DNA from 3 places in the Thalassolituus sp. UBA6592 genome. Region 1 is predicted to be linked to each of the others. Evidence: predicted binding sites of a transcription regulator. Region 1 holds the regulator's gene; each other region holds the start of a gene.
What was found. Region 1 encodes sigma-54, which starts transcription at its own class of promoters, with help from an activator protein. Its sites were predicted from a motif close to TGGCACNNNNNTTGCTNT; they were not measured.
Positions count from the first base shown of each region.

Region 2: B2Z72_RS09720 (MSMEG_0572/Sll0783 family nitrogen starvation response protein) is a predicted target of sigma-54. The motif match lies at 8,078-8,095, and genes of this name have one in related genera.
Region 3: B2Z72_RS18760 (CmpA/NrtA family ABC transporter substrate-binding protein) is a predicted target of sigma-54. The motif match lies at 1,223-1,240, and genes of this name have one in related genera.

Region 1 is NZ_DJIO01000146.1:19,505-30,942, reverse strand. It holds gene B2Z72_RS14590 (YhdP family protein) at 1-2,120, shown strand, start outside; gene B2Z72_RS14585 (carbon-nitrogen hydrolase family protein) at 2,117-2,923, shown strand; gene yjgA (ribosome biogenesis factor YjgA) at 2,957-3,469, opposite strand; gene mgtE (magnesium transporter) at 3,487-4,842, opposite strand; gene B2Z72_RS14570 (HPr family phosphocarrier protein) at 4,950-5,219, opposite strand; gene rapZ (RNase adapter RapZ) at 5,219-6,082, opposite strand; gene ptsN (PTS IIA-like nitrogen regulatory protein PtsN) at 6,105-6,563, opposite strand; gene hpf (ribosome hibernation-promoting factor, HPF/YfiA family) at 6,570-6,872, opposite strand; gene B2Z72_RS14550 (RNA polymerase factor sigma-54) at 6,941-8,425, opposite strand; gene lptB (LPS export ABC transporter ATP-binding protein) at 8,577-9,302, opposite strand; gene lptA (lipopolysaccharide transport periplasmic protein LptA) at 9,299-9,904, opposite strand; gene lptC (LPS export ABC transporter periplasmic protein LptC) at 9,894-10,451, opposite strand; gene B2Z72_RS14530 (KpsF/GutQ family sugar-phosphate isomerase) at 10,451-11,425, opposite strand; gene B2Z72_RS14525 (calcium/sodium antiporter) at 11,425-11,438, opposite strand, start outside.
Region 2 is NZ_DJIO01000105.1:10,840-22,277, reverse strand. It holds gene B2Z72_RS09755 (DUF692 domain-containing protein) at 1-677, shown strand, start outside; gene B2Z72_RS09750 (putative DNA-binding domain-containing protein) at 617-949, shown strand; gene B2Z72_RS09745 (DoxX family protein) at 909-1,460, shown strand; gene B2Z72_RS09740 (sigma-70 family RNA polymerase sigma factor) at 1,444-2,013, shown strand; gene B2Z72_RS09735 (lipase family protein) at 2,232-3,284, opposite strand; gene B2Z72_RS09730 (DUF2339 domain-containing protein) at 3,315-6,137, opposite strand; gene B2Z72_RS09725 (PLP-dependent aminotransferase family protein) at 6,347-7,747, opposite strand; gene B2Z72_RS09720 (MSMEG_0572/Sll0783 family nitrogen starvation response protein) at 8,171-8,653, shown strand; gene B2Z72_RS09715 (Nit6803 family nitrilase) at 8,668-9,705, shown strand; gene B2Z72_RS09710 (MSMEG_0568 family radical SAM protein) at 9,665-10,816, shown strand; gene B2Z72_RS09705 (MSMEG_0567/Sll0786 family nitrogen starvation N-acetyltransferase) at 10,819-11,412, shown strand; gene B2Z72_RS09700 (sll0787 family AIR synthase-like protein) at 11,409-11,438, shown strand, end outside.
Region 3 is NZ_DJIO01000188.1:407-10,095, reverse strand. It holds partial or broken gene B2Z72_RS18770 (putative bifunctional diguanylate cyclase/phosphodiesterase) at 1-166, opposite strand, end outside; gene B2Z72_RS18765 (cache domain-containing protein) at 212-943, opposite strand; gene B2Z72_RS18760 (CmpA/NrtA family ABC transporter substrate-binding protein) at 1,371-2,756, shown strand; gene B2Z72_RS18755 (ABC transporter permease) at 2,844-3,848, shown strand; gene B2Z72_RS18750 (ABC transporter ATP-binding protein) at 3,865-4,755, shown strand; gene B2Z72_RS18745 (alginate export family protein) at 4,823-5,983, shown strand; gene B2Z72_RS18740 (NAD(P)/FAD-dependent oxidoreductase) at 6,082-7,353, shown strand; gene B2Z72_RS18735 (mobilization protein MobD) at 7,515-8,237, opposite strand; gene B2Z72_RS18730 (hypothetical protein) at 8,697-9,380, opposite strand.

The DNA of each region.
Region 1 (11,438 bases):
AGGGCGATGCCGGCGAAGCCATTCAGTATTTCACGGCAACACCGCTGCAGTCGCTGGTGAATAACCAGCTCGACAGCTGGCAGGCCGACGGCCCGGTGGATGCAGCGTTACAGCTGAAGATGCCGTTGGGAGAGGAGGCTGCGCTGCCCGACATCCGCCTGCAGGCCGATATCAAAGACACACAGCTCACACTGCCGGATCTGAACCTCGCGTTCAGTGATATCAATGGGCGGCTTAATTACACCAGCGCCGACGGGCTGAACGCCGATGCGTTAAACGGCAAGACCTTTGGCGGTGCGTTTAATGGCAGGATTGCTTCGCTGAAACGCGGAGAGGGTTTTGATATTCAGCTGCATGCCGATGGTGATGCGGGCATTGCCGAAGTGCGCGAATGGTTGCCGACAGTGCTGCTCGATCCGGTCAGTGGGCGGATGAATTACAGCGCGGATCTGGCTATTGGCGGTGATAACCTCACATTCCTGCTGAATACGCCTCTTAAAGATACCGTGATCGACCTGCCTTACCCCTACGGTAAGGCGGCGGATGAAGAGCGCCAGCTGGCGGTGGAAGTGCAGCCCGGACGCGAAACCCGCATTAATCTGGTGTATGACGACCGGGTGAGAGCGGCGCTGGCACTGGATGATGAAGGGCTGAACCGCGGGCAGGTTTATCTCGGTGATACCGAACCTTTCCTGCCCAGCGACAAAGGTCTGGAAATCCGCGGCAGCATCAGTGAAACCCTGCAGGCCGATGTCTGGTGGGAAACCTGGCAGCACATGATGGCGCTGCTGGACGCGGAAGAAAAACAGCAGGCTGCGCAACGTCGTCAGACGCTGAATGGCGCAACGGCCTCCACAGGTACGGCTAAGCATGCTGCTGCTCAGTCCGGGCCGGTGCGAATGATCAATATTGCACTTGATGACGTTAATCTGTGGGGAACGCCCTCCGGCCCGGCGACGGTTATTGCCAATCAGCGCTGGAACGAGTGGACCTTCGATTTCAACAGCGAGCTGATCAAAGGTAAGGCCACTCTTTATCCGGACAACAGTCCGATTGATCTGAACCTCGATTACATCCATTTCCCACCGCAAGCTGAGGAACCACAGTCGCTGGCGGAGCTGGATGATGAACAGCGCGCAGCTGAAGGCGGAACGTCATCCCAGGCAGATTTCAGTCCGGAAGATCCGCTGCAGGATATGATGCCGGCGGATATTCCGGCATTTAACATGGTTCTGACGGAGCTCTACATTGGCACCCGTAACTTCGGGCGCTGGCAGCTGGAAGCCAGACCTCAGGACAAAGGCACCGTCTTTCATGTCATCGACAGTGATACCAAGGGGCTGAAAGTAAAAGGTGACGTGTATTGGGATCACACAGCGGATGGCCATAAAACCCGGCTGGATGTGCTCAACCTGACCAGTAAGGATCTGGGTGCAATACAGCGCGCCTTCCGTCAGGAGGCGGTGATCGAAGGCAATGATATGAATGCCTCGCTGCAGATGAGCTGGGACGGTTCACCCATGGCGTTCAATACGCCGACACTGAATGGCCTGGCCAGCCTGCGCATCCGCAATGGCAGCATGGCGGCAGAAGGCACCGGTGCGCTGAAAGCCTTCGGTGCCCTTAACTTCAATGCCATTTCCCGCCGTCTGATGCTCGATTTCTCTGATATCTATCAGGAGGGCGTGGCGTTTGACGTTTTCCGCGGCAAAGCCAAAATTGAAAATGGTCTGCTGACGCTGACCGAGCCTCTGAGTATGGACGGTACCGGCGGTACTTTTCTGACCTCAGGCAGTACCAATCTGGTGGATGAAACCCTGGATATGAAGATGGTAGTTACCTTCCCGGTCTCCAGCACATTGCCGATTGTGGCGTTGCTGGCGGGTCTGGCACCGCCGGTGGCGGCCTCCATCTATGTCACGGAAAAGCTGATCGGTGATGAACTGGCGCGCTTCACCAGCGCCCGCTATAACCTTACCGGTACCTGGCAGCAGCCGGATCTGAAAATTGATAAAGCCTTCAACAATACCATTGACGGCAAAAAAGAGAAGCGCGGTATCTGGCGCCGGGTAATGAGTGTTCTGGATGTCTTTAATCTGATGGAGGACGATGACGAATGAGTCAGGTAGCCGTAGTACAGATGAACAGTCAGGCCGATGTGCTTTACAACATGGGTGAAGCCCGGTTGATGGTGCGTGAAGCTGCAGAATGCGGAGCGCAGCTGGTGCTGTTACCCGAGATGTTTCTGACCCTCGACGGCAGCCAGTTTCAGGCTCTGGCCGACGATGATGGCTGGGTGAAACAGTTATCGCAGTGGGCGCGTGAATTTGGTATCTGGCTGGTGGCCGGTGCGGTGCCGCAGAATTCCCCTGACGGAGATCCGCGGGTGCGTTCTGCGTGTCTGGTGTTCGACCATCGCGGTCATCAGGTTGCGCGCTACGATAAAATTCATTTGTTTGATGTGGATGTGGGCGACACTCAGGGCAGCTATAAAGAATCCAGACGCTTTGCGCCGGGCAATGAGCTGGTGGTTATCGACAGTCCGGTGGGCAAGCTGGGGTTGAGTATCTGCTTTGACGTGCGTTTCCCGGAACAGTATCAGGCATTAACCGCGGCCGGTGCAGAAGTCCTGCTGGTGCCTGCGGCGTTCACCCATAAAACCGGTCAGGTGCACTGGCAGACGCTGCTGACTGCCCGGGCGGTGGAGAATCAGTGCTATATCGTTGCTGCAGACCAGTGTGGCTGGCACGATGACAAGCGCCAGACCTGGGGACATTCCTGCGTCATCGATCCCTGGGGAAAAGTGCTGACCATGGCGGGCGAAGAACCCGGTGTCAGCCTGGCGGATATTGATCTGCAGCGATTGCAGGAAATCCGCCGGGCTATGCCGCTGAATCACGTGGCGTTAAATACAGCGGAGTGATGTGCAGAAGTGGGGCTGCGGGCGCCGTGGCGCTCAGTCAGCCATGACTTCGCGGATCAGCTGAAACAGCTTCTTGTAGTTACTGCCAGGTTTTGGCGGTTCACTGCTCATTTCTTTACTGGCGTTACGTACCAGGTTGCGCAGTTGCTGGCGATCAACATGCGGATATTCCTCAATAAAGTCATTGAGGCCGTTGTTGTCGTTAATCAGGCGGGTACGCCACATTTCCTGCTGACGGATCAGGCGACCAAAGACTTCGCTCGACGGGTCCATCAGATCCAGCGCATGTTGAATGGCATCGACATCTTCTTCGCGCATCAGCTTGCCAATGTACTGCAGGTGACGGCGTTTGGCTTCATTCTGCTTCAGACGCTGGCTTTCTTTCAGGGCGCTGCGCAGATTCTCTGAAATCGGCAGCTCAGCCCATTTGGCCGGTGTCATTTCGCTCAGCTCTTTGCCCATGACTTTCAGGCGTTCAGCATCACGTTTCAGTTCAGACTTACTGACATATTCGATGTCGTCGTCTTCGTATTGATCATCTTTCATAGTATTTGGTATTCGGTTCACAGATAGAACAGGGTCGCTAACCCGAGGAAGGAGAGGAATCCTACCACATCTGTGACGGTAGTCAGAACCACGCTGCCAGCAAGGGCAGGATCAATTCCCCGTGCTTTCAGCAGCAGAGGCAGGCCAGCGCCGGCCACAGCGGCAACCAGCAGGTTGATGACAATGGCGGCGGCAATGATCAGGGCGATCTGCGGGTCCCTGAACCAGACAAAGGTGATGATGGCGATAACCACCGCCCACAGCACACCATTGATGGCGGCGACAATGATTTCCCGGTTAAACAGCCAGCGGAAGTTACTGCCGCTGAGGTGTCCCAGTGCCTGGCCACGGATCACCAGGGTCAGTACCTGACTGCCGGCAATACCGCCCATACTGGCAACAATCGGCATCAGTACAGCCAGTGCGACAACTTTTTCGATGGTTTCGTCGAACATGCCGATCACGGCGGAGGCTGCCAGCGCGGTCAGCAGGTTAATACCCAGCCATACCGCACGGCGGCGACTGGTTTTCAGGGCCGGAGCGAAGGTGTCTTCTTCGTCGTCCAGACCGGCCATACTCATCAGTGAGTGGTCCGCAGTTTCGCGGATAACGTCAACCACGTCATCGATGGTGATCCGGCCAACCAGCACGCCATCGTCGTCGACAACCGGAGCGGATACCAGATCGTGGCGCTCGAACAGTTTGGCAACGTCGCTGTCATGCATGGTGGCAGGAATGATTTTGGCGTCTGTACTCATCACTTCCCGCACGGTCTGATGCGGGTCACTGACCAGCAGTTTGCTGATGGCCAGGGTACCGATAAATTCGTTGTTACGGCTGACGACCAGCAGGTTATCCGTCATGGCGGGCAGGGATTTGTGGCGGCGCAGATAGCGCAGCACCACATCCAGAGTGATGTCCGGACGGATGGTGATGGTGTCGGTGTTCATCAGACCACCGGCACTGTCCTCGGCATAACCCAGTACTGACTCGAGGCGATCCCGGTCCTGCTGGTCCATGGACTCCAGAACTTCCTGGGTCACACGTTCCGGCAGCGCCTGCAGCATATCGGCGACGTCATCGGTGTCGAGCTCGGAGGCGATATCGGCGACTTCTTCGGCGCTCATATCGCTCAGGAAGTGACCCTGCAGCTCTTCACTCAGATTCTGCAGTACTTCACCTTCCAGTTCCTTGTCGACCATCTCCCACAGAATCTTACGCGCCTTAGGCGGTGAGGATTCAATCAGGTGGGCAATATCAACCGGCGCCAGACCCGAGTTCAGGATACGGCGGACCTGCGTCATCGCGCCGCTCTCAAGAGCTGCGTTAAGACTGTGCAGTTTTGTCCGGGCGCGTTCGCTTTGCTCTGCCATCGTACCTTGTTCCGGGGCGGGTTATATGAACTGAGAGTGTATCCGGGTCAGACAACAGATACCATGAAACTACTCGCAAGAATGCGTGTAATTAATTGTTTTAAAACCTATTCTTCCTCGTCGAAGCGGCGGTTGATGAGATCGGTGATGGCTTCCGCCGCAGCCTCCGCATCGTTACCTTCGGCGTGCAGTTCCAGAACGGTACCTTTACTGGCGGCCAGCATCATCACCGCCATGATGCTTTTACCGTCAACCATACGCTCCGGATAGCCGACTTTTACCTGACTGGAAAAGGCCGAGGCAGTCGACACCAGTTTGGCGGCAGCCCGGGCATGCAGGCCCAGTTTATTGATAATGGTCAGCTGGGTTTTAATCATCAGGACTCCTGGTTGCTCAGCTCGCGGTGGCGGATCTGCACATTGCTGTACAGATCAGCGAATTCCTCTTTCAATCGCTCGGCGACATAAACGGATCTGTGTTGGCCACCGGTGCAGCCGATGGCGATGGTCATATAACTGCGGTTTGCCTCGATAAAGGCCGGCAGCCAGCGACGGATGAAACCGGCAATATCGTCTTTCATCAGCGCCACCTGTGGCTCGTTGCCAAGAAATTCAATCACTGGCTGTTCCAGCCCTGTGTGTGCACGCAGGCCCGGGTCCCAATAGGGATTCGGCAGGTTGCGCACATCAAAAACATAATCGGCATCGATGGGAATACCGTGTTTGAAGCCGAAGGATTCAAACAGAATGGCGATATCGTTGCTGGATTTGTCTGCGACCCGCATTTTGATCTGACTGCGCAGCTCGTGTACCGACATATTGGTAGTATCGAGGGTCAGATCCGCCAGATTGGCGATGGGGTCGAGCAGTTCTTTTTCCTGATCAATGGCTTCCGCCAGCGACAGGTGTGGGCTGGTCAGTGGGTGCTTACGCCGGGTGGAGCTGAAGCGCTGCAGCAGAACTTCTTCGCTGGCATCCAGATAGATGACATCCAGGCGGTATTCATCATTGGGCAGCTGGTGCAGGATTTCGTCGATGTTATCGAAGGCGTGAAGCAGGTTGCGGGCGTCGATACTGACGGCCACCCGGGACAGCTTTTCTTCACTTTCGGTCTGGGTGACCAGAGTCGGAAGCATGGAGATGGGCAGGTTATCTATACAATAAAAGCCCTGATCCTCGAGCACGTGCAGTGCGCTGGATTTACCTGATCCTGAACGTCCACTGATGACTACCAGGCGCATCGGTTATCTCCATATCCCTGGGTTAAGCGCTGGCGAGCGCCCGTTGATAGAGGTATTTAGCGTCCGGGGCATTGCGCAGGGCTTCCCGGTAACCCGCTTCGCTGAAGTTTCTGGCCAGCATGGCCAGTACTTTTAAATGTTCTTCGGTGGCTTCTTCCGGCACTAACAGAGCAAAAACCAGATCGACCGGTTTCTGATCGATGGCGTCGTAGTCCACAGGTTCGGCCAGGCGCAACAGAATGCCGATGGCCTGAGTGCACTGGCGCAGACGGCAATGGGGAATGGCAATGCCTTCCCCAATGCCGGTGCTGCCCAACCGCTCGCGGCTGAGCAGGCTGTCGAAAATATCGTCGGCTGAGCAGTCACTGAGCTGCTCGGCAACAAAGCCAGACAGAAACTCCAGCAGTTTTTTCTTGCTGGAGACTTCTACATTAATTAATGCGCGTTCTGGCGTAAGAATGTCGCCGATACTCAGTTCCATAAAAAATCAGCCCTGACCTTTCTGACGTGCTACCAGTTTTTCTTTGTGTTTAAGAAGCTGACGATCCAGCTTTTCTACCATCTGATCAATGGCGGCGTACATATCGTCGCCTTCTGCACTGGCGTTCAGATCTGTGCCACTGGCGTGGACGGTTGCTTCTGCTGTCATGCGCCCTTTCACCACAGTGAGAGTAACCTGACCATTGGTGATGTTGTCGAAGTGGCGGGTCAGCTTCGACATCTTGTCGTCGACATGACTCTGCAGGGCTTCGGTAATTTCTACATGGTGACCGCTGATATTGATCTTCATTTCCAGGCTCCTTGTGTGCTGGTTCTGTTTTTTACTATTTAATCAGCTTCAGGATTAAATTCAGTGTTCTAAATCAGCTGTTTACGTTCATTTGAAGGTGGAATCAACATAGCTTCACGGTACTTGGCTACGGTGCGTCGTGCAACCTGAATACCGCGTTCTCCAAGCATAGTTGCGATTTTGTTATCACTGAGTGGTTTACGGGCATTTTCTTCTGAAATCAGCTTTTTGATCATGGCGCGGATAGCAGTGGACGAGCATTCGCCGCCGCCATCTGTGCTGACATGACTGGAGAAAAAGTACTTGAGTTCAAAAATACCACGCGGGGTGTGCATGTATTTCTGTGTGGTCACACGGGAAATCGTCGATTCGTGCATGCCAACCGCTTCGGCAATATCGTGCAGCACCAGAGGTTTCATCGCTTCTTCACCTTCTTCGAAGAAGTCGATCTGATACTCAACAATTTTGGTGGCCACTTTCAGCAGGGTTTCATTGCGGCTTTGCAGACTTTTGATAAACCAGCGCGCTTCCTGCAGGTGATCACGCAGGAAAGCATTATCTGTGCTGTTGTCTGAACGACGCACCAGTGCAGCGTAATCCGCATTCACCCGCAGTTTGGGTGCGATGTCGGGGTTCAGTTCGACCCGCCATTCATCGCGCACATTACGCACGATCACATCCGGCACAACGTATTCTGCCTGTTCACCACTGACGCCGGCACCGGGTTTCGGGTTCAGTTCTTTAATCAGGCACAGTACAGATTTCAGATCATCTTCGCGCAGACGGGTCTTGCGCATCAGGGTCTGGTAATCGCGGCTGCCGAGTAATTCGATGTAGTCACTGATTACCAGCCGGGCTTCTTTCAGCCATTCGGTTTCCGGTGCCAGCTGCGCCAGTTGCAGCAACAGGCATTCACGCAGATCGCGGGCAAAAACACCGGCCGGATCAAACTGCTGCAGGCGATGCAGGACGGCCAGAACTTCTTCTTCTTCGATTTCCAGTTCCGGGTCCATGCTTTCCACCACATCTTCAATGGTGGTGTGCAGGTAACCATCGTCGTCCACGCCATCAATCAGCATGGTGGCGATTTCGCGGTCAGCGTCGGACATTGGTGTCAGGTTAAGCTGCCACTCGAGGTGATCCTGCAGATTTTCAGTGGAGGCGTGGCGGGAATCGTAATCGAAGTCGTCGTCGATGGCGTTGCTGTTGCCGGAAGAAACACCGGCTGTTGCCTGATAGGTATCGTCCCACTGGCTGTCTACCGGCAGATCGTCCGGCAGTTGTTCCTGGGACCATTGTTCGTCCAGTTCCGGAGTATCGGAATCGTCTTTGGAAGTAACTTCTGTTTTGCTCTCGGACACCTCCATAGAGGAGTGATCCGCTGTATCGTCACCCTCGTGCTCTTCCATTTCCAGCATAGGATTGGCGTCCAGTGCCTCCTGAATCTCCTGCTGGAGGTCAAGGGTAGAGAGCTGCAGCAGACGGATTGCCTGCTGTAACTGAGGGGTCATGGTCAGTTGCTGACCCATCTTTAACTGAAGAGACGCTTTCATAGAGTTCAGTACTTACCCATAGTCGGCACAATCTGTGCATTATACGCCAAGGCCGGGAACCCACAACCTGATTTGTTGGTCACTTCAGGTTGGGCCAGTCCCACTGCACAGGAGTATCCTCCTGCGTATCTGAATCCATTCGCTGCTCTGATCAGAGGCGGAAGTCCTCCCCCAGATACACTTTACGTACCTGTTCGCTGGCGAGTACTTCGTCGGCATTTCCTTCTGCAATAATGTGACCGCCACCGACGATGTAAGCTTTTTCACAGATGGCGAGGGTTTCCCGCACATTGTGGTCGGTAATCAGTACACCAATTCCGCGCGCTTTCAGCTGACGGATAATGTCCATGATGTCAGCTACGGAAATTGGGTCAACCCCGGCGAAAGGCTCATCGAGCAAAATAAAGGACGGTTCGGCGGCCAGAGCGCGGGCAATTTCCACCCGCCGGCGTTCGCCGCCGGACAGGGCCATGCCCAGACTGTCGCGGATATGCTGGATGTTGAACTCGTCGAGCAGGCCTTCCAGACGCTCCAGACGCTGTTTGCGGTTGAGGTCTTTGCGGGTTTCCAGAATGGCCAGTATGTTGTCTGACACACTGAGCTTGCGGAAGATGGAAGCTTCCTGCGGCAGATAGCCGATACCTTTGCGTGCCCGGCCATGCATTGGCAGGTGACTGATGTCTTCGCCGTCGATGGTTATCGTGCCTTTATCGGCCTGTACCAGGTTGACGATCATATAAAAGCAGGTGGTTTTACCCGCACCGTTCGGACCCAGCAGGCCGACGATCTGGCCGCTGCTGACTTCCATGGACACGTCTTTGACTACTTCACGGCCGTTGTAGCTTTTGGCCAGATGTTCTGCCTTCAGTGTTTTCATTGGCTGCTTCCGGATTGCTCAGTGCTGTTGCCGGACGGCTCCGCGTTATTGCCGGATGATTCCGCGGCGTTATCGTCTTTCTTAGGCTGGATCACCATCCGTACCCGGGAGTCTTCCGGCTTTTCTTCGCCTTCTTTAACTGTGCTGGTGCCACCGTTGGCTTTGACCGTCTCGGCATTCATATCGTAAGTCAGGCGCTGACCGCTGAACTGATCGCCACCCTGTTTCAGATTGGCGTCTCCGGTGATGATTACTTCACGCTGATCGCTCAGATATTCAATGCGCTTACCATTGGCGTAAGTGACTGGCTTACCGACATTAATCTGCTGCTGGTAACGTGCCGGTTTACCATCGGCGACGGCGCTTTTTAATACGTTGCCTTCATGCAGGATTTCCAGCCGGTCGGCTTCGATCTTAAGCGTACCCTGAGTAAGAATGACATTACCCTGATAAATCACGACACCGGTACGGCGATCCATTTCCGCCTGCTGGGAGCGGATAACCAGTTCCTGTTGTTCGTCTTCCGGCAAGGCCTGAGCCGCTGATGTCAGAATCGCCAGCAGCAGAGAGAAGGGAAGAGCGGTCAGAGACTTAAGGTTCATAACGTGAGTTAACCTCTGCATTAAAGCGGATATGTTGAGCCGGAACGTCCATGCGCATACCAACGGCCGTCATGTTGGCGCGGTCACTGGTAATGGTGACGAGCTGATCGGTTTCGGCGATGCCGGTGCTGTGGTGGTATGTCAGGCGCTCAGTGCGGATCAGCAGATTATGATTGGCTGCAGTGTCGAGCGGGCGGATTTTTACGTCATTGATCAGCTGCAGGGTTTTATCCGCATCTGTCATGGTGCCTTCAACCGCAGAGATCAGCCATTGCGAACCCTCTTCGTCGAGCACGGTAAATTCCGGCTGACTGAAATAGGTGTTGCCGATACCCGGATAGTGGCTGGAGCTGTCTGCAGTGAATTTCTGCGACTGAATACCTTCGTCGCTGTACTGGCGGCTGATCAGCTTCTCACCGTAGTAATCCGGCTCGTTATCAGCCTGATCAGCTCCGGCTGGTGTCAGTTCACTGGTGTAGCGATCTACTGCCAGCAGAGCCAGGCCGAAAAATGCCGTGATGATCAGCAGCAACCAGCGCTTACGCATCAGATCACGCCCGCTCGCAGCAGGTCGTGCATATTGATAACGCCAACGGCTTTGTCGCCTTCCTTAACCACCAGAGCGTTAATTTTGTTGTCTTCCATGAGCTTCAGGGCCTCGGCTGCCAGGGTTTTTGGCGTGGTGCTTTTACCGCCATAGGTCATAACGTCTGCCATGGTGGCGGTGTGAATATTTACACCGTTGTCGATGGCGCGACGTAAGTCACCGTCGGTGAAAATCCCCTGCATCTGGCCATCCAGCTGCACGGTTGTCATGCCCAGACCTTTGGACGTCACGACCAGCAGGGCTTCAGAGAGCGTCGTTGCTGGTTCGACGACTGGCAGTTCGGCGCCGGCGTGCATGATGTCTTCGACTTTCAGCAGCAGACGACGGCCCAGTGAACCACCTGGATGAGAGAAGGCAAAGTCTTCGGCGGTGAAGCCGCGGGCTTCGAGCAGAGCCACAGCCAGGGCATCGCCAACCACCAGAGCACAGGTGGTAGAGGAGGTTGGTGCCAGATTCAGCGGGCAGGCTTCCTGTTCAACACCAGTATCCAGATGCGCGTCAGCTGCGGTGGCCAGTGTTGATTCCGGTTTACCGGTCATGCTGATCAGGCGCGTGCCGAGGCGTTTGAACAGTGGTAGCAGGCTGGTTACTTCGCTGCTTTCACCGGAATTCGACAGCGCGATGACCACGTCTTCCGGCTGGATCATGCCCATATCACCGTGACTGGCTTCGCCCGGATGAACAAAAAATGCCGGCGTGCCGGTGCTGGCCAGAGTGGCGGCCATTTTGGTGCCGATGTGGCCGGATTTCCCCATGCCGGTAACCACCACACGGCCTTTACATTCGAGGATGAGTTTGCAGGCGATGGCGAAATCTGTGGACAGACGGTCGATCAGGTGCCCGATCGCTTCCTGCTCCAGGGTTATGGTGCGACGGGCGGATTGCAGAAAATCAAAATCAAAATTGGTAGTCATTAGCTTGCCATAA
Region 2 (11,438 bases), on a different contig from region 1:
CTGTGCATCTGCACGGCGTGTCGCTCAATCTCGGTGGCTCATCGCCCATCAATGCAGAATTCGTGCAGCAGGTGGGAGTATTGCAGCAAACACTGGGAACACCTTTTTACTCCGACCATCTGGCCGCCAGTGGCGATGCGCATCAGCTGTATGATCTGTTTCCAATACCGTTTTTTGCCCGTGAGGTTGTCCGCATCGGTGATCGTATCCGTGAGGTTCAGGATATTCTCGGACGGCGCATGGCCATCGAAAACCCGACTTGGTACACCAATATCGGTGACATGCCGGAAGCTGAATTTCTGGCTGCGGTCGCAGACTATGCAGACTGCAATATCCTGCTCGATCTGAACAATATTGATGTGAATTATAAAAACCACCAACAGCAGACTGTGGATGATTACCTGATGCGTATCGATTTTAGCCGGGTCAATTATATGCATGTTGCCGGTCATGAATACGACCCGCGTTTCGGCCTTTATGTTGATACTCACAGCCGTCCTGCTGAACCACATGTTCGTGATAAAGCTCTGGAACTGCACAAAAAGTACGGGCTGCCCATACTGCTGGAATGGGATAACGATGTACCGGATATTCAAACTATTAATCAGGAGTTGTTATGGCTGACATCCGGCTATGCCACAGCGCCGACCCACTCGCAGGAGAGTCTGGCCTGCTGACCTCTGCATTTTACGATTATGTCCGTGGTCTGAGTGACGAGGTGCCCGCCGGGTACAGTGAAAACGGCATGCGCCTGTACCGGCATCTGGTGTATCTGGGCGCCGATCAGATGCTGGGTGGCTATTTCCCCGACGTCAAACAAACACTGGGCGATGAAAGCTGGCGCTCTTTGTTGTGTGCATTTATTCAGAGTTCTGCCTGGCAATCGCATTTTTATGGAGATATGACCGATGAGTTTATTGAATTTCTCAAACAACAGGCCGCTGACTGACAGCCTGTCACCATTGCCTGTGTTTATTCTGCGTCTGTGGCTGGCGCAGGAGTTTATTCATGCCGGTTGGGTGAAAGTCAGCGATGGACTGAATGCCCCGGAATTGTTTGCCGGTCTGGATTTCCCTTTCCCTGTCAGTCTTCTGCCTGCCGATCTGAACTGGGCTGTAGCAGGCTTTGGCGAGCTGATTCTGGGTGTCGCGCTGCTGCTCGGTATTTTTTCGAGGTTATCTGCAGCAGGACTTATGTTTATTATCTGGGTGGCTGTGTACTCAGTGCACTTCGATCTGGGCTGGCATGGCTGGAATCAGATTGATACAGAAAGCGGCTATGGTTTTAAAGTACCGTTGATGATGGTCATTATGTTATTGCCTGTGCTGGTCAACGGTTCCGGCAACTGGTCGGCAGATAATTACCTGAAGCATCTCAGCAGCAGCCTATGGTTATCGGTATTAACAGGAATGAAGTCCGAAAGAGCAGGGAGCGGAAAAACCCTTGATTACCACTCATGATATTTCGCAATGGGTACACCAGTGGCGCACACCTATGCTGCGCTTTGCTCAGCTGCACCTGTCGTCTGCCGATGATGCGGAAGATGCCGTTCAGGAAACTTTTGCCGCCCTGGTAACTTTTACCGGCAATAAAAAGCCCGATGATATCCGTGCCTACCTGTTTGGTATTCTGCGCAATAAAGTGAAAGACAGATTGCGCCAGCGTTACCGCCAGCCATTAGCGGATGAAATCAGCAGTGATGAATTTGATGAACTGCTTTTCGACCGCAAAGGCCATTGGCATTCCGGCGTTGCGCCAGCGCGCTGGTCTGCGCCGGATGAGGACACAGAAAGCAGCCAATTTTTTAAGGTGCTGGATATCTGTGTGAATAAGTTGCCGGAAAAACCAGCGCGGGTATTCACCATGAAAGAATTTATGGAATGCGATGCCGAGGAAATTTGTACAATTATTAATATCAGCAAGAGCGATTACTGGCAGTCAATGAGCCGTGCCCGTAAGCAGATTCATATCTGTCTGAATCAAAGCTGGTTTGATGGGGAGACATTATCATGATGAAATGCCAGGAGTTTATATTTCTGCTGACATCAGGCCAGTTAAAGGAAGGATCGGCTGTTCTCAAAAGCAGTGCCTTTATGCATCGGATGATGTGCCGCCGTTGCAGTGCGTTTTATCATAATGATAATACGCTGGCTCATCAGATTGATAGCTGTAAGAAATTCTTGCAGCAGAAGCCAGGCGATGACCTTAATGAACCGGACGAAAAATAATCGTCAGTCCAGACTGAAACCGAAAAGATTAATATTGGTCTGGTAGGGAATTTCTTCAGCCTGATTTCTGAGGTTGCTCAGCTGATCAATATAGGTCGAAATTTTATGAGCATTCAGGTTCTCTTCGCCCGGTATTGCGGTCATGGATTTCGTTGCCCGCAGCATGCTTTTCAACCCCTGAGTCTGTGAATACTGCTGATCATTCAGCAGAATAATTTCACTGCCGATATGCCAGTAAATATCCATATTTTTAATCTGCAAAGGACTCAGTGGCGGCACTAGTGGCACCAGGTCTTTTTCGGTAACGACACGGGTTAAAGGAATATCGGCGTAGGTATTGGCACCGGTGACATTGGTTACCTTAGGTTGTCCAAAGGTAATGACCCGGCTCGCCGGATGTCCATCCTGCTGGCAATACATAGCCAACACTACGGCGATAGCGCCACCGAGACTATGGCCGGTAATAATCAATGGTTTGTCGGTTTTCAGATAGGGTTTTACATCCTGATAGACGGCAGATGCCGCCGAGCGAAAACCTTTATGCAGGGTTATTCCCAGGGCTTCATCGGCTTCCAGGTTTACACTCAGGTCGACCATAACATTGGTCAGGTTTGCAGTACCGCGAATGGCAATGGTCTGAATGCCGTTGGCTTCGGCGAGAAAATAGCTGACCTGATGATCCGCAATCAGTGACTGGTGAATAAGCGTTTGTTGCTGATTTTCGAGCTGTGCTGCCAGTTCATTATCTGGCAGATAGGTATCTGAGGCGATTTGAGCATACTGATGCAGCACCGAGAATTCGCTTATGTGTTGCTGCCGTTCGTGTTGTTGTTCCTGCTGTTGTTCGTGCGCAGCTGTGTTGCCGGCAGAATCACTTTTTTGTATTCCCCCCGCAGGCGTTTTATCTGTGTCCGTTTCTGCAGCAAGTGGAGAAGTACAGGTAAAAGACAGCAAAGCAGCAGTGGTGGCAAACGCTGTCAGGATCCGGTGTGTAAAAAAGTGCAGCATATCTTTCATGTTGGTTAAAACGTTAAAAAGTTTTCTTACTGCACTCATTCGAAGCTCATGTGAAAGGTTATGAACAGGCTATTTTACCGCAGCTTCATTTTTACCGGTTTCACCTTTACCGTCTTTATCCTGGCCGGTTTCACCTTGGGCAGGTGCGAAGCGCTGATGTAACCATGCCAGCCCCAGCAGTGCCAGACCAAGCCCCATGAAAGATGCTACCCGCCAAAGCCCCGTGAGCCCTGACATATCGACTAAAAACAGTTTGGCGACCACGACCAGCAGCAATGCCATACCTGCACGGTACAGGGTTTGTTGCTGCAGTTTCTGTGCGGCGGTCATAACCGCAGCGGCGATTAACATCCAGACTACCGAGTAGGTATAAAGTTCACCGTCACTGGTGTGCTGGTTCAGGCTCATTGCACCCTGTTGCCAGAGGTGACGGATTTCCAGCGAGATAAACAGCAGCGCATTCAGACCTGCGGCGGCGGCTGCGTAGTAGCGATATTGATCACGACGCAGATACCACCAGGCGGCCATGATCAGTGTTGGGATGCCGTAGCTGAGCAGTAACAGGTTCCACAACGGCAGTATTCCGATCTCACTGCTTATTGCGGAATTATGGGTCCACAGCGGGTTATCTCGCAGCAGTATGATCAGCGCATAAGTCGCTCCGGCCAGACCCAGATGAATCAGGCTGACAATATGATAAAACTTCTGCATGTACTGGCTTTGCCCGGCGCGCCAGAAATAAATCAGCGAAGCCGTACCCCAGATAAATACGTCGAGACTGGCTTCGGTAAAACTGAATTGCTGGCGGAAAATATCGCCGTCGTACAGCCAGTAGCGGATTTCAGCTGCCAGAGTTAATACCAGCAGATGAATGGCACCGCCCTGTAGCCAGGCCTGCATTTTGCGGAATTCCGGAGCGCGCAGAATCCATGCTGCAGCGGCGCTGCAAAGGGTTGAACCACCAAAGGTCCACAGCGACCAGTGGCTGCCCGGCGGATAGCTCAGCAGCCATGGGTTAAAGGTAATACGACAGACGACGATGGCCAGTACGGCGCGGATCACCCAGGGCATAAAGGCAAGCTGATAATGTCTTTGTAACGCAGCCATAGATACCAGTTGTGCCGCCACTGCCAGCGTAAGAGTCGCTTCTTCCAGCATAATTACAGCTGCCAGTGAAAAGCCCACATGGGCGGCGGTAATCAGAACCACAGTAACCAGATCACTGAGGTTTTTGCTGATGCGGGTCAACCATAAATACAACAGGCCTAATAATGCAGCAATAAGCCCCCAGGCCCAGTCGCTGTGAAAAGCACTGAATAAATAGTAGCCGGCTGCCATTAACAGCAGCGGTGTGGCGCTCGCCAGTCCGCTCCAGAAAGCCGGGTAACGCACATGCCGGCGCAAAAGCCATAAAGACACACTGCAATACAGAACCGCCAACAACATAAAGCGTATTGCCAGTGCGGATTGATCAGCAATATCCGGGGCGATAAACAGCAGCTGATTCTGCTGCTCACTGAGATAGCTGACAAATGTGGCGAGCACAATGAGTGGCAACAGCAGTGCCGTCAGAGGATTTAGTTCAGCGCGGCGGTTTGCGCCAAGCAGCAGCGCCGGTAACAGCAGAACAATAAAGTAGTGACTGTCAGCAACGCCTTCTATAGTCAGGGTAATGGCCTGGGCGATAACGATAAGCACCAGCCCGGCAAGGGCAGGCCAGTCTGCGTTTTCGCGGATGTAATGCTGCATATACTGCAGCCAACTGCGCTGGTCTTCTTTCTCGCTTTTTTGAGTCAGTAACCAGTCAAAGCGCGGAACAGCAAGGAACAGATACGCCAGCGCCAGCAAATACAGAGAACGCACACCATCTGCCGGCGACGCTGCGAGACTCAGCAGCCACCATAACAGGCTGCCGGCAATCACGCCGGCCCACAGCCAGCGCTTCTGTACATAGGCAACAAGCCACAACGAAAAGGCTGTGAGTATGGTTATATAAATCAGCGCCATGGCGATATTGCCTGAGCCGGTATTCACCAGCAAAGGCACGATATAGCCGCCTAACATGCCCAGAGTTGCCAGCACCGGACCGTGCCTCAGCGCCAGTGCCAGGGTAGCAAAGGACACCAGTGCCAGAGCGGCGAAAATCAGCGTTGGCGACACACCGGGTAATAATTTAAAGGCGGCAAATAAGGCTGCATAAAGAATAATGCTGGCACCACCGGCCAGAGCGGCAAACACCGGATTCTGGCCTTTATTGCGGCGCAGCCATTCTGCGCCCATGTGTAAACCTGTGCCGGTCAGCAGCGACAGAATAATACGAGCCTGCGGCCCCAGCAGGCCCTGTTCGATGGAATAGCGCACCATAAAAATACCGGCCAGACCGACACAGATGCCGCCCAGCCACACCATCCAGTGATTACGCATATTATCGCTGAGGCGATCAATAAAACCCGGTTCCTTCGCTGCTGATGGTGTCGCTACTGAGGGAGCTGAGGAGGTTTCGGTAACGGAAGAAGCTTCGGTAATGGAAGCGGCAGGTGCTGATGCAGCTGCAGCGAATGGCACGGCTTGCGCTTCAGGCTGAGTCTCTGCAGCAGCTTCAGCTTCCGGTGCTGTTTCTGATGCTGTTGTTGGTGGTTTTGATGCTGTTAATGGCGCAGTTGCTGGTGTTGTTAATGGTTCAGTTGCAGAAAGCTCAGTGTCGCTTGTCTGTGTATGCTTCTGCTGTTGATTCAGCATCAGCTGCCGCAATGCTTTATCAAACTTCTTTTCCATACTTTGCAGCTGTTGCTGCAGACTGCGGACACGAAAAAAAGCCACACTGCCAAGCACCAGTGCGGTAAAAAACAGCACCACAATCAACAGGGCGAATAACGATAAAAGCGCTTCCATTTGCAGGTATCCATCAACAATTCAGAAATGAACCGGAGGCGGCACTATAGCCTTTGGCTGTGCTGATTGAAATGAACTGCGTCAGGCTTTGCACTGTGCCCTTACTCAGATACAAAAAACGCCGCTGCTGTTGGCGACAGCAGCGGCGTTTTGTCAGAACGGTTTCTGTAGCGGAATTATTCGACCGTAACAGATTTTGCTTAATTGCTTTAATGCATACCGGTACTCAGGTAACTCGGATGTTCAATGATTTCAGCCACCTGATGCACATTTTCCTGCCATTGCTCACGTCCGATCGGCCCGCCGAAACATAAACGCACCGCATCAGGTGGATTATTGTCAGTGGAAAATGCAGCACTGGAGACTGCACTGACACCCTGCTGGCGCAGATGAACGGCCAGTTCGGAAGGGTTCCAGTCGGAGTGTTTGGGCAGTGGCAGCCATAGATGGAAAGCGCCATCGGCAGAGCGGATATTATTTTTTCCCAGTTCCTGTTCGGCTATGCGCAAGCGGGCAATGGCTTCGCGGCGGATACTTTTAATCATCTGATCCGCTGTGCCATCCAGTATCCACCGGCTGACCAGTGCATCGGTCAGTGGACTCGACATAACATTCAGTACGCGCATGACGGCAGCCAGTCGCTGGCCTTTGCGTTTACCGGGTGTGTGCAGAAAAGCCGAGCGTACGCCAGGACCGAAGCATTTTGAGGTTCCGGTAATATACCAGCTCAGATCCGGTATCAGCTCACTGAAACTGACCGGGGCTTCTTCCGCCAGCATGGTGTAGGCCTCGTCTTCAATCACCGGAATACTGTAACGCAGACAAACATCGGCGATGGCTTCGCGACGATTCTTGCTGATGGTGGCAGTGGTCGGGTTCTGCAGGGTCGGATTGAGGTAAATGGCTCCGACATTACCGAGTTTGCAGATCTCTTCGAACGGTTTTACCAGCGGCCCGTCATTATCCCGTGGCAGAGAGTAAAGACTGATACCGAGATGAGAGGCGATGGCTTTAATACCGGGGTAGGTCAGTCCTTCCACACACAGCACCTGATGCTTTTCGACCAGGGTGCTCATCAGACCGACCAGTGCAGAGTGAATGCCGGGGCAGATCAGCACCTGTTCCAGCTGCGGATTGGGTAAGCGGTTATCGAGCCATACCAGTGCCGCCTCGCGATTATCCTGAGTGCCGCCAAAAGGCTGATAACGCAGCATGGAGTAAATATCGCGTTGCGCCATAACGCCGATGGCGCTGTCGCGGATCTGCTCGACCAGCGTCGGAATGGCCGGCTCGATCACCAGGTTCATGGTCATTTCATAATTGCCCAGATCCGGGCGGACAGTGGCCGTCTGACCTTTAACAAAAGAGCCTGATCCCGGGCGGGAATCTATCAGCCCCCGGGTTTTGGCTTCCTGGTAAGCACGGGCGGCGGTGGTGTAATTGATACCTGTGGCTGTGGCCAGATCGCGTAATGGTGGCAGCCGGTCGCGGATCTGCAGTCTGCCACTGTCGATGTCTTCGGCAATCAGGTCGGCAATCAGCCGGTAGGCAGGAATACCTTCACTGTTTTTCAGACGGCGCGCCCAGCGCACGAGTTCTGTGTTTTTCATCGTTTCCCTGGTGAGAGATTCTCCATGTGTGGAGACTCTCTTCTTGTATGTAGATGCGATCAATTTTTCAATGATTGCATCTATTGCCACAGCGAGCCAGTCATTATTTCAGGTTCTGTCAGTCAGATTTCAGTATATAACTATATTTGCATAAAGGTGGCGTTTTCTCTGGGCAGAACGGTATTTTTGGGCACGGATATAGTGCAAAAAACCATATTAATTTGATCGGGTATTGATTGTATTTCCATCGTTTTTAAAAAAATTTTCTCTCTTCTGAGGAGTTTGACAACTCATTGATTGCATATTGATAGCAATCACTTAACGCAATATTGGCCCCCTGATTGCTCTGACTTGATTGCACTTATTGATCGCATCGGGAGATGCCCATTGTGATCAGCTTATAAATCCAACAGGAGCAGAAAAATGCCAAAAGTTACTCAGCCAATGCATAAAGACGGTGATTTCTTCGTCGATTACGAAGAAAAAGTGTTTGAGGATGTTAAAGCTAAAGAAGGTGAAAAAGCCCTGGTGACCTTCCACACCGTGGCCTTCGAAGGGTCTATTGGTCTGGTGAATATGCTGCAGGCAACCCGTCTGCTGCGCAAAGGTTACGAAACGTCCATTCTGCTGTACGGCCCGGGCGTAACTCTGGGTTTGCAGCGTGGTTTCCCGACACTGGGTGATGAAGCTTTTCCGGGTCATCAGAACTATGCCAACCAGCTGAAAAAGTTTATGGCGGAAGGCGGTAAAGTTTACTGCTGCCGTTTTGCTCTGCAGGCGCTGTACGGTCACGGCGAACCTTCACTGGTGGAAGGTATTACCCCGATCAATCCGCTCGACGTGATGGATCTGAAACTGCTGCACATGCGTGATAACGCAGTGATCATCGATACCTGGACTCTGTAAGGAATACGCGGCCCATGACTGCTAACAACAACAGCAGAACCGTCAGGGCCGCGGCCGTTCAGATCGCTCCGGACCTCCGCAGCGCCAACGGCACGCTGGCCAATGTATTGAACGCGATGGATGAAGCCGCCGCCAAAGGCGTTGAGCTGATTGTGTTCCCGGAAACCTTTGTCCCCTGGTATCCGTATTTTTCATTCGTCCTGCCGGCGGTGCAGTGTGGTCCCGAGCACCTGCGCCTGTACGACGAAGCCGTGGTGGTGCCCGGCCCGATCACTGATGCTGTGGCAGAGCGGGCGCGCAAACACAGCATGGTGGTGGTGCTGGGCGTGAACGAACGTGATCACGGCAGCCTCTACAACACTCAGTTAATTTTTAACGCCGACGGTCTGCTGGTGCTGAAACGCCGCAAGATTACGCCGACCTATCACGAACGCATGATCTGGGGGCAGGGCGATGCGTCTGGCCTGAAAGTGGCGGACACCACGGTCGGCCGCGTCGGAGCGCTTGCCTGCTGGGAGCATTACAACCCGCTGGCGCGTTATGCGCTGATGACGCAGCACGAACAGATTCACTGCAGCCAGTTTCCCGGTTCTCTGGTGGGGCCGGTATTTGCTGACCAGATTGAAGCAACCATCCGTCATCACGCACTGGAATCCGGCTGTTTTGTGGTCAATGCCACTGGCTGGCTGACCGATGAACAGATTGAATCCATTACCCCGGATGAAAAGTTACAGCAGGCGCTGCGCGATGGCTGTAACACCGCGATTATTTCGCCGGAAGGCAAGCACCTGGCACCAGCGCTGACACAGGGCGAAGGTATGGTGGTGGCCGACCTCGATTTCAGATTGATCACCAAACGCAAACGCATGATGGATTCCGTCGGCCATTACGCGCGGCCGGAGTTGTTGCGCCTGGCGATTAATGATCAGCCCGCGGATTACCAACAACCAATGCATCCGCAGGATGTCCGGGCAGAAGCTCAGACAACATCCGCTATTGCAGGAGAACATAATGAATCCCTCTGCCGAATCGACTCAGCGTCTGCTGACTGAGTTGCAGACCCGTGGTCTGCGTCTGACCCGCCCGGAACAGCGGCATATGGTCCGCCGTGGCGGTGCGGGGCCGTCCGATCATCAGCCGGTGACAGTGGATGGCACAACCGTGATGGTGCCCATTTACACTGAATCGGCCTGGGATTCGCCGTTTTCTGTGGAATCACTGACTGACGGTGAGCAGATTATTCAGCATCAGGAAAACAGTCTGATTCCGCTGCATAACGTCAGCTTTACCAGCGAGCCGCGCTTTTATCAGGGCAAAACAGCGGATGGGATTCCCTATTCTCATATCGCCACCCTGCACGGCCGTGACGTGCTGGCCACGACGATTCTGCAGACCTGCATCCGTTACGAAAGCCGTAAAAAAGCCTGCAAATTCTGCTCAATCGGGCAGTCGCTGCGCGCCGGACGGACGATCGCGGAAAAAACGCCTGCGCAGTTGGCAGAAGTCGCCAAAGCAGCGGTGGAACTGGATGGCGTCAGCCAGATGATTATGACCACCGGCACACCAGCGACGCCCGACCGTGGTGCGGCAGTGATGGCTGCCAGCGCGCGGGCAGTGAAAGCTGTGGTGGATATTCCCATTCAGGGCCAGTGCGAGCCGCCGCGCGATTCATCCTGGTATCAGGTCATGAAAGACGCCGGCATCGACAGCCTCGGCATGCACCTCGAAGTGCTGACGCAATCCGTACGCGAACAGATTCTGCCAGGTAAAGCCGAAGACACGCTGGAAGATTATTTCGCAGCCTTCCGTGACGCTGTCGCCGTGTTCGGGCGCGGGCAGGTCAGTACTTACATACTGGCAGGATTGGGTGACAGCGCGGAATTTATTCTGCAGGTCTGTGAGCAGCTGATCGACATCGGCGTTTATCCCTTTGTCGTGCCCTTCGTGCCGATCAGAGGCACGCCGCTGGAAGATCATCCGTCGCCGGACGCCGCCTTTATGGAAAGTATTCTGCGGCCACTGGGCCAGCAACTGTATGCCGCCGGCATGACGGCAGAAACCGGCAAAGCCGGGTGCAGCAAATGTGGCGCCTGTTCGACGCTGTCACAGTATGAACAGGCTGCCGCTGCAGAAGCCAGCGATTCCAGCGGCAGAGGGCAATAGCGATGCATCATCCCGACTACTCAGATTACACCATCAAGTGGGCCACGTTACCGTGGGAAGTGGAGCAGGCTTACGCCCTGCGGCGGCAGGTTTTCTGCGCTGAACAGCATCTGTTTGAAGCCGATGATCACGATGCAGTGGATGATCGCGCGCGCACCCTGGTGGCGCTGGGCAATCACGGTGGCTGGCATCAGGAAGTGGTCGGCACGGTACGTATTCACTGCGAAGGCGAGCGTCTTTGGTATGGCTCGCGACTGGCCGTCAGCCCGCATTTCCGCAGTCAGGGACAGCTGGGTTCCACGCTGATCCGGCTGGCGGTGAGCAGCGCCCATGCACTGGATTGCAGTACCTTTCTCGCTACGGTTCAGGTGCAGAACGAAGTGCTGTTTAAGCGCCTGAACTGGCGGACCATTGAATACCGCGAAATCCATGGAATGGAGCACGCCCTGATGCAGGCAGACCTGGCGGCTTATCCACCCTGTTACACGCCACAGAGCGGCTTCGTGGTGAAAGCCCGTAACCCATACCGCCACACCGGTATCTGGGGAGGTCTTCTGGACAGTAGCTGGCAGCAGCACAAGGTAGCGGCATTATGAACACAATCGCCTCAGCCGACGCACTG
Region 3 (9,689 bases), on a different contig from region 1:
TGGCGACCTGATTACGGTGTGACGAGACATCAACAAAAAACTGCAGATAGCCCACCCGATCGCCGCGGATATCCGGGAAGCTCACCGTGCCAGCATACCAGCTGCGGTCATCATAATCCGGCAGGTTACCCTGATAACCATCCGGCATTTTTTGCAGAAACGCCAACCATCTGCCTGGCACTTCATCGGACTGATTGATGGCCACCACCTTCTAAAAAGTGTGCCAGTCGTATTGCCGGTTGAGCATGTCGGCGCCAGCTTGCCAGTCGGTTTCAGCGATCAGTTTTTTATAAATAAAAGCGACCCAACGTACCTGCTCACCGACTGTCGCACGGGCAGCAATGTCCTCCACCTCAGTACCGAGTTCCACATACCCGAGTACCTCTCCCTGATGCCGGACCGGCGTCACTACCCGTAATGTGTAGGTGCCCATCCCACCCAATTCCATACCCGTTACGGTCTCACCGAGCAGATGCGCATCCAAGGCTGTCTGGCGCTGAATCTGATCACCATAACGCTCGGGCCAGTGTAAACGGACGACATTAACCATATCAGGGTCATGAAGATAAAAATGGGAGACGCCAAGCCTTTGATTCAGGTCGTGGTAATAAGGTTGCAACGCGATCAGCAATCCACGCCGGTCACGCGCCATCAGCATAGCTTTCAGCTCCGCCTGCTCGGATACCAGTTTTTCGATAGAGATCAGTGTTTCACGATGGCTTTCTATGGCCCGCCACATACGGTATTCAAGATCGGCGAGAGAGGTTTCGGCACGCTGCGCCACAGTGTAGTTCTGCAGCAGATTAAATAGTACGGTCGTAACAGATAAAAGGATAAGACAAAAAAGAACCAGTGGGATCGTTAACACCCGCATCACTGGCCGTAAAGATGGGTCGACCCCGACAACTCCCGGCTTTTGGTTGGCGATCTGGGTAACTGGCATCCGTTTCCCTGTTGTTTACCCGGAATGGTCAAAGTAAGCGCTTTCCGCACAAAATTCAAACACTGCTGCGCTTGTTATCAGGATTCATGCCGTCAAAGCAGACCTTATTCTGTCGCCATCGGCCACGAAACGATGCACAACGACAGCGCAGTGGCACGATCTGATGCACGTTTTTGGATAAAAGGCATGTGATCGCTCATGCTTTCCAGACTGGCAAAAAGCGGCAGCACCACCTAAAAACCTCGATAAAACATACACATACCCACCCCCAGGAGAAACTGGCACGCTAATCGCTAAGCAGTGCTCAGTCAGGAAATTCCGGCCAATGGCGGCCAACGATTTCCACTAACATTTTATTTAAGCAAAGGCGCTTCGACGTTATTACGTCGTGGCGCCTTTTTTTTGTGCTCAAAAAAGGGGTAATGGAATGACTGGACTGAACACCATCCGCCGCGCTTTTATCAAAAGCGCCCTCGTACTGGCAGCGGGTGCAGCCACACTGGGTCTGCCTTCTGTATCTGCAGAAGAATATGCAGAAAAAGAAGAACTGAAATTCGGCTTTATTAAACTGACCGATATGGCACCGCTGGCCGTTGCCTACGAAAAAGGCTTTTTTGAAGACGAAGGTCTGTACGTCACCCTGGAAGCACAGGCGAACTGGAAAGTTCTGCTCGACCGCGTAATCGACGGTCAGCTGGATGGTGCTCACATGCTGGCAGGCCAGCCTCTGGGTGCAACCATTGGTTTCGGTACCCAGGCGCACATCATCACCGCGTTCAGCATGGACCTGAACGGTAACGGCATCACTGTTTCCAACGATATCTGGGATCAGATGAAGCCAAACATTCCAAAAGATGCTGATGGCAAGCCGGTTCACCCGATTAAAGCCGATTACCTCAAACCAGTTGTTGATAAGTACAAATCAGAAGGTAAGCCATTCAACATGGGTATGGTTTTCCCGGTTTCTACTCACAACTATGAACTGCGTTACTGGCTGGCAGCCGGTGGTATTAACCCAGGTTACTACGCACCACACAAAGGCGATTCTTCCGGTCAGATTAATGCCGACGCCCTGCTCTCTGTTACGCCGCCACCACAAATGCCAGCCACTCTGGAAGCCGGCACTATTTACGGTTACTGCGTAGGCGAACCATGGAACCAGCAGGCAGTATTTAAAGGTATTGGTGTACCGGTTATTACCGACTACGAAATCTGGAAAGACAACCCGGAAAAAGTATTCGGCGTAAGCAAAGAATGGGCTGACAAATACCCGATCACCCACAAAAAAGTGGTTAAAGCTATGATCCGTGCAGCGGAATGGCTGGATGCGAACAACAACGCTAACCGCCCTGAAGCTGTGAAGATTCTGTCTAAACCACAATACGTTGGCGCCGACTACGACGTTATCGCTAACTCCATGACCGGTACCTTTGAATACGAAAAAGGCGATAAACGCGAAGTGCCTGACTTCAACGTATTCTTCCGCTACAACGCAACCTACCCTTACTACTCTGATGCAATCTGGTACCTGACTCAGATGCGTCGCTGGGGTCAGATTGCTGACGAGAAATCTGACGACTGGTTCATGGAAACTGCGAAGAAAGTTTACCGTCCGGACATCTACGCAGCTGCTGCTAAAGAACTGATTGCCGAAGGCAAACTGGATGCGAAAGACTTCCCGGATTTCGCCACCGAAACTGGCTTTAAAGCACCTCAGAAAGGCTTTATTGATGGCATCACTTACGATGGCACCAAGCCAAATGATTACCTGAAGAAATTTAAAATTGGTCTGAAAGGCGCAGATAAAATCTGATTCCCTTCGGTTACACACCAATTGAAAAACGTATGAAAACCCGGCTGCCGGAGCACACTCTGCACGGCAGCCAACAGGAGTTACACCATGACTATTGCTCTGTCTAACATGCCCTGGCTTGAAACTGTCGTAAAAATTGCGAAAGGTGAGAACGTCGGTCAAAATATCCAGATAATTTTAAAAACACTGGGTTTACCACTGGCCGGTATTCTCGTATTTCTGATGATCTGGCATGCAGCAGCCAGCAATATTAATACATCACTGGGTCAGTTCCCTGGCCCAGCCGATGTGGTTACACAAAGCAAAAACCTGATGAACGAACACGTCACTGAACGTGAGAAAGCGGAAGCTTTCTACGAACGTCAGGAAAAACGCAATGCTGATCGTGTGGCGAAAGATCCGGATTATGTTCCAAAAATCCGTCCATACACCGGTAAGCCTACTTACGTTGACCAGATCGGTACATCACTGGTAACCGTGCTGAGTGGTTTCTTCCTGGCTTCTCTTATTGCAGTGCCACTGGGCATTGTGATTGGTCTGAGTTCAAACCTTTATTCGGCGTTTAACCCGATTATCCAGATTTTCAAACCGGTATCGCCACTGGCCTGGCTGCCGCTGGTGACCATGGTGGTAAGTGCTCTGTACGTTACCGACGACCCTATGGTGCCGAAATCTTTTGTGACTTCCATGATTACGGTAATGCTGTGTTGTCTGTGGCCAACCGTTATTAATACCGCTGTAGGCGTGGCGTCCATTTCTCAGGATTTAAAAAACGTCAGCCAGGTACTGCGACTGAGCTACATGACTCATGTGATTAAAATCGTACTGCCTTCTTCTGTACCTATGATGTTCACCGGTCTGCGCCTGTCGCTGAGCATTGCCTGGATGGTACTGATCGCCGCTGAAATGCTGGCGCAGAACCCGGGCCTCGGTAAGTTTGTATGGGATGAATTCCAGAACGGTTCTTCTGATTCGCTCGGCCGCATCATGGTGGCAGTGATCACCATTGGTTTAATCGGTTTCCTCCTCGACCGCATCATGCTGATGATTCAGCGTTATGTGTCCTGGGACAAATCAGCCACTCTGCGTTAATTAAAAGGATATTGTCATGAATAAAATGCTTGAAATTACCGGTGCTGGCATCGAGTTCAACACTCCAAAAGGTTCTTTCCGTGCACTACGCGATGTGAATCTGAAAATTCAACAGGGTGAATTTGTTTCCCTGATCGGTCACTCCGGCTGTGGTAAATCCACCGTACTGAATATCGTTGCTGGTCTGCTGCAGGCCACTGAAGGCGGCGTGGTTCTGAACGGTAAAGAAGTAAACGAACCCGGCCCTGAGCGCGCAGTGGTGTTTCAGAACCACTCTCTGCTGCCATGGCTGAGCGCTTATGAAAACGTCGAGCTGGCCGTAAAGCAGGTATTTAAAGGCAAAAAATCCAAAGCCGAAATGAAGGAATGGATTGAACACAACCTGGGCCTGGTACATATGACCCACGCTATGCACAAACGTCCGGACGAAATTTCCGGTGGTATGAAGCAGCGTGTCGGTATTGCCCGCGCGCTGGCGATGGAACCAGACGTTCTGTTAATGGACGAGCCTTTCGGCGCACTCGATGCCCTGACCCGTGCTCACCTGCAGGACTCGCTGATGGAAATTCAGAAAGACCTGAACAACACCGTCATCATGATTACCCACGACGTGGACGAAGCAGTACTGCTGTCTGACCGCATTGTGATGATGACGAACGGCCCGGCTGCCACCATCGGTGAAATTCTGGATGTGAATCTGGAGCGTCCGCGCAACCGCCTCGAGTTAGCGGATGATCCGGCGTACAACCACTACCGCGCCGCTGTATTAAGTTTCCTTTACGAAAAACAAAAGAAAGTGGACTCCACCACTTCATCTGCTCCACAAGCCAATGCGACAAAAAAGCCTGAACCGGTCGCAGCTCCTGCCATAGAGCCTGCACAAGAACCGGAAAAAAAAATTGCATAAAAACTGATTAGCCGGCGCCCACCGGCTATGAAAATTATTACAACGGCTTCAAACGAAGGAGAGAGCCATGAAAACTACAAAAACCCTTTTAGCTGTATCATTGGGTCTGGCACTGAGCCAGGTAGCGGTTGCTGAAAATGCATTTGTCGAAACCGTGAAAAAAGGAGACCTGCTGGCAGATTTCCGTCTGCGTTACGAAACTAACGACACAGACGATGCCACCGACTCCGCAACAGCTCTGACCCTGCGCTCCCGCGTGGGTTATGAAACGCCTTCAATGGCAGGGTTTAAAGTTCTGGCTGAACTGGAAGATGTTCGCGCCATCGTAGACGAATACCGCATCGAAGATGCTGACTACGACGTGGTCGCTGATCCTGAAAACACTGAAATCAACCGTTTCCAGGTGTCTTACAGCAAGGATAACTTTGGTGCCGTTGTTGGTCGCCAGCGCATCATCCTCGACAATGCCCGCTTCATTGGTAACGTCGGCTGGCGCCAGAATGAACAGACTTATGATGCAGCTCTGTTCACCTACAAAATGGATGATGTTGCTCTGGCTTATGCTTACATCGACCAGGTGAACGACATTCTGTTCAACTCCACCGATCTGTCAGCACATGCCCTGAACGCAGCTTACACAGGTCTGGCTGCTGGCAAACTGGTTGCTTACGCATACCTGGCTGACATGGACGACACTGACTTCACCCTGAACACTTATGGCGCAAGCTTTACCGGTAAAACTGCAGCGGGCGATACCACAGTTACCTACCGCGCAGAACTGGCTACTCAGAATCAGGATGCCGGTGGCGTTGAGCATGATGCGCTCTACTACGCGCTGGAAGCTGGCGTGGTTGTTTCCGGTGTAACTCTGGCACTGGGTAACGAAACACTGGGCAGCGATGACGGTGAATTCGGTTTCAATACACCATTCGCTACCAAGCATGCCTTCAACGGCTGGGCCGACAAATTCCTGGGCACTCCGGCAGATGGTCTGTCTGACACCTACCTGAAAGTTGCCGGTAATGTTGCAGGTGTAAAACTGGTTGGTTTCTACCATGACTTCTCTGCCGATGAAGGCAGTGCAGACAAAGGTTCTGAAATCGACTTCCTGGCCGCCAAGAAAATCGATGACAACTTCAGCATCGGTCTGAAATACGCAGGCTATTCTGCTGGCGACAACGAATCCGATACCGACAAAGTGTGGGTATGGGGTCAAGCTAAGTTCTGATAGCGCTGCTTAAACAAGCACAATCATCAGACTGAGCACAGGGGAATAGCCAGACTATTCCCCTGTTTTTAATTGATTTGACACTGAAGACTTCAGCCATGAAAAAGAATCAAACCCTGATTATTATCGGTAATGGCATGGCCGCTAACCGGGTATTGGAAGAATTAGGAACTGATCATCCTTTTTCTGAGGTGCACATCCTCAGTGACGAAGCAATTGCTCACTACAACCGTATTATGCTGTCGCCGCTGCTGGCGAAAGAAACCACTCTGGCGGATATTACCCCACATGATGCTGACTGGTATCTGCAGCACAGAACAACAATTCACCTGTCAACGCCGGTTACTGCCGTCGACCGGGTTAAAAAAATCGTCTTCAGTAACGATATTCAATTCTCTTATGACGCGTTGATTATCGCCACAGGCTCGCGCTCTTTTATTCCGCCAGTCACCGGCAGTGACGCTGAAAACGTTATCGGCTTCCGTACCATGTCAGATGTCGACGCCATGGAAAGCAGACTGCACAGCATGCAGCATGTGACGGTTATTGGTGCCGGTCTTCTGGGTGTTGAAGCCGCTACAGGGTTACAGTCCCGCGGTGTAAAAACCACGCTGATTCACCGTAACACGGTGCTGATGAACCGCCAGCTGGACGGTGCAGCCGCCGATATTCTTTACGCAGAATTGAACCACCGTGGCGTTGATGTAAGAACCGCCACCAGCCCGGTTGAGCTGATCAAAGAAAACAACCAGGTTCATAAGATCATTATCGAGGCGGACAGCCACCAGCAAACCCTGCATACCGACCTGATTGTATTCGCCACCGGTATCACCCCAAATAAAGAACCCGGTGAGCTGGCCGGCATCGATTGCAACCGCGGCGTTGTCGTCAATGCACACATGACCACATCAGATCCTTATATTTTTGCGCTGGGCGAATGCTGTGAATACGAAAAAAATACCTATGGTCTGGTCGCTCCGATCTGGGATCAGGCAAGAGTATTGGCAAAAAAACTGACTCTGCGTTTCACCAGCGATAAAGCGTTGCATGACGAGCTGGAGAAACAACCCTATCGCGAGCGTACACATCTGACCAAACTCAAAGTTTCCGGGCTGGATATGCACAGTATCGGGCGCTTTGATATTGACGAGGAAGACACTGAAGCAGGTATCGAAATTCTGCGCATGTCGGACATTGAAATGGGGATTTACAAAAAGCTGGTGCTGCAAAACAATCGCATTATTGGCGTGGTCTGCGTGGGCGATGTAGTGGACAGCTTCTGGTATCACGAACTGATGGAAGCCGCTACCGATGTTACTCCCCTGCGCACCAATCTGCTGTTGGGCAAAGCGTACGCCGAAAGTGCCTGAAGGCTGTTATTTTATGAGCAGCGTCGGAATGCATGCTGCTTCAGGACAGATCAGAAAGTAAACCTGGTACAGGTTCGCCCTCTGTGGACCACCGTTTGGGCTACGGAGCGGGCTTTTAAGCGGGCTTCAGAAGCCCGCTCTGAGACAAATCTGAGTTCAGATCACTCGCCGGCAAATACCTGATCCAGTAATTTATACGCATTGCTCAGCCATACACGAACACGCTGACGCTCCAGCATACCCAGGGTTGGCCCAACCGCTTCGTCTTTATTATTGGCAGCAGCCCACAGGCTCGCACCAACACGGTCGATTTTGCGCATGGAAGCGGCGTGTAATTCCGGGAAGTCGATAATACGGGCACCGTATTCCAGCGCCTTTTCTTTTGCTTCCGACGCATCAAAGTATGAGAAATCACTGCCGCGGCCGTGATTCTTAACCAACACGTAATCCAGACTGTCACCGTACACGCTGAGCGCACGATCCAGCAGACGAACAGAGTCTGTGCCGTCGTCCATCACATGCCACAGGGTCAGCTTAACACCCAGTTCTTCACCGAATTCTGTCAGACCACTGTCCATTACCCAGCGATCAATTGCAGTGGAAGCCTGAGCAGGCAAATCAACGACAACATTAAGACCAGACTCAACCGCCTGCTCTACAATGCGGTCAGCACTTTCGTACTCACGGATATCAACGGCTTCTGCGAATTCACCGTAATAACGCATCAGTGCGCCATGGGAGAGATCACCATCGAACGCCTTAAAAGGAATATTCTTATCGATATGGTATTGAACCAGAACCCTGGACAGGACGGATTTACCAATACCACCCTTCTCTCCGCCTACCAGATTAATGCTGACCATCGCTGTTTGACTCCATTTCATCAGATAAATTAGATGCGCCAGCCATCACCGTTAACAGATCATCCCAAAATCCTGTCAACACCTGAGCTGAGCCGGTCCATTATACGCCTGACCAGCACATCAACAACGCCCTTATGCCGGCTGAGCACTATCAAACAGTGAGGTATACAGGGGAGTTATTACGAAGGTAAGACAGATCCCACCACAGTTCGAGAAGGTTGTTTTTTAACCAGCGCGGATTGGTGATAAGAACGCAAGGGAAATAGCCAATGCTGTCAGCACTGGTATTTCCCCTATTGCCAGTTATGATTGGTCCATTCATCGTTATCCCAATTCAGACTTGTCTGCTGAAGGTTCGGCGCAGGTTCAATCAAGTCCGGAGCACTATTATCTGCTGGCGAACGACCACTTTCTCCGCCGCATGCACTAAGCAGAACAATCAATAACGGGAACGCCAGCAGATTAGATAACTTTACTACTTTAAAGAGGTTCATCTGTAATCCCTCCCGAAAGTGACACAGGCTTTGCTGTAGCGGTAACAACAACCGCGATATCATCCAGACGTGCTGACTCTCCGGTTTCGTAATCAAAAAACCTTACCCGGGCCTGAACTGTATGAACATCTGAAGTCATACCTGCAGCAATACCTAGAGCCGCAACACTAGTCCAATTACCGGAATGGGAACCATCAGATGTGCAAAGAGCATTATCTGAATTCGTAGGTGGAATGGATACGCCATCCACAAGAATATCCAGATCAATATAGGTCATTTCATCTGATGCATATACTGCACACTCAGCCATAAACTGAACAACAATATCACTGGTGTAATCCAAACTAATTTCAAGATCAGTATTAGTCAGCGTTCCGCCTATATCCAGTAAATGATAATCTCCATCGTAAAATAATTGAGAAGAATTGTTATATGAATGGGCTTGTTTAACAGGCCAAGGAGCGGTCGTCAGGTTCTCAATGGCTTGAGAGTTGTCATCAATAGCAGACTTAGCCTGTGAAAAATTTTCATTCACTTCAGAAGCAAGTGCCGGGGTACCAGCCTCAAATTCATGTGGTATGTCATATTCTGCTGCCGATACAAACGGTACGATCAGAGTCACATTAATGAGTACCAGAAACGTGTATTTTATTGATTTTGTGATTTTCATATTCAGCATCCTGCACAGTAGAAATATATTAAATAAGCTCCTGCCTATGGGTAAAATGCACCGAACGAAGCCGGGCTCACACGGTAAACCAGAACAGCTAACAGCAAAGGCATAATCAAACTTCAGAACATATAAGGCGCCATCAGAACTACTGAACAGCTGCCAGAATGTTTGAAGAATACTGATGGAAAAGTCCACAAACAATCAGTGGAAAGGACCAGTCTGATTGCGTCTTTTGTTGTAGTGTTAATATACTCACTAATAACTCAATCCCTTCATTATTGATATTACGCGGCAAAGTATTTCAAT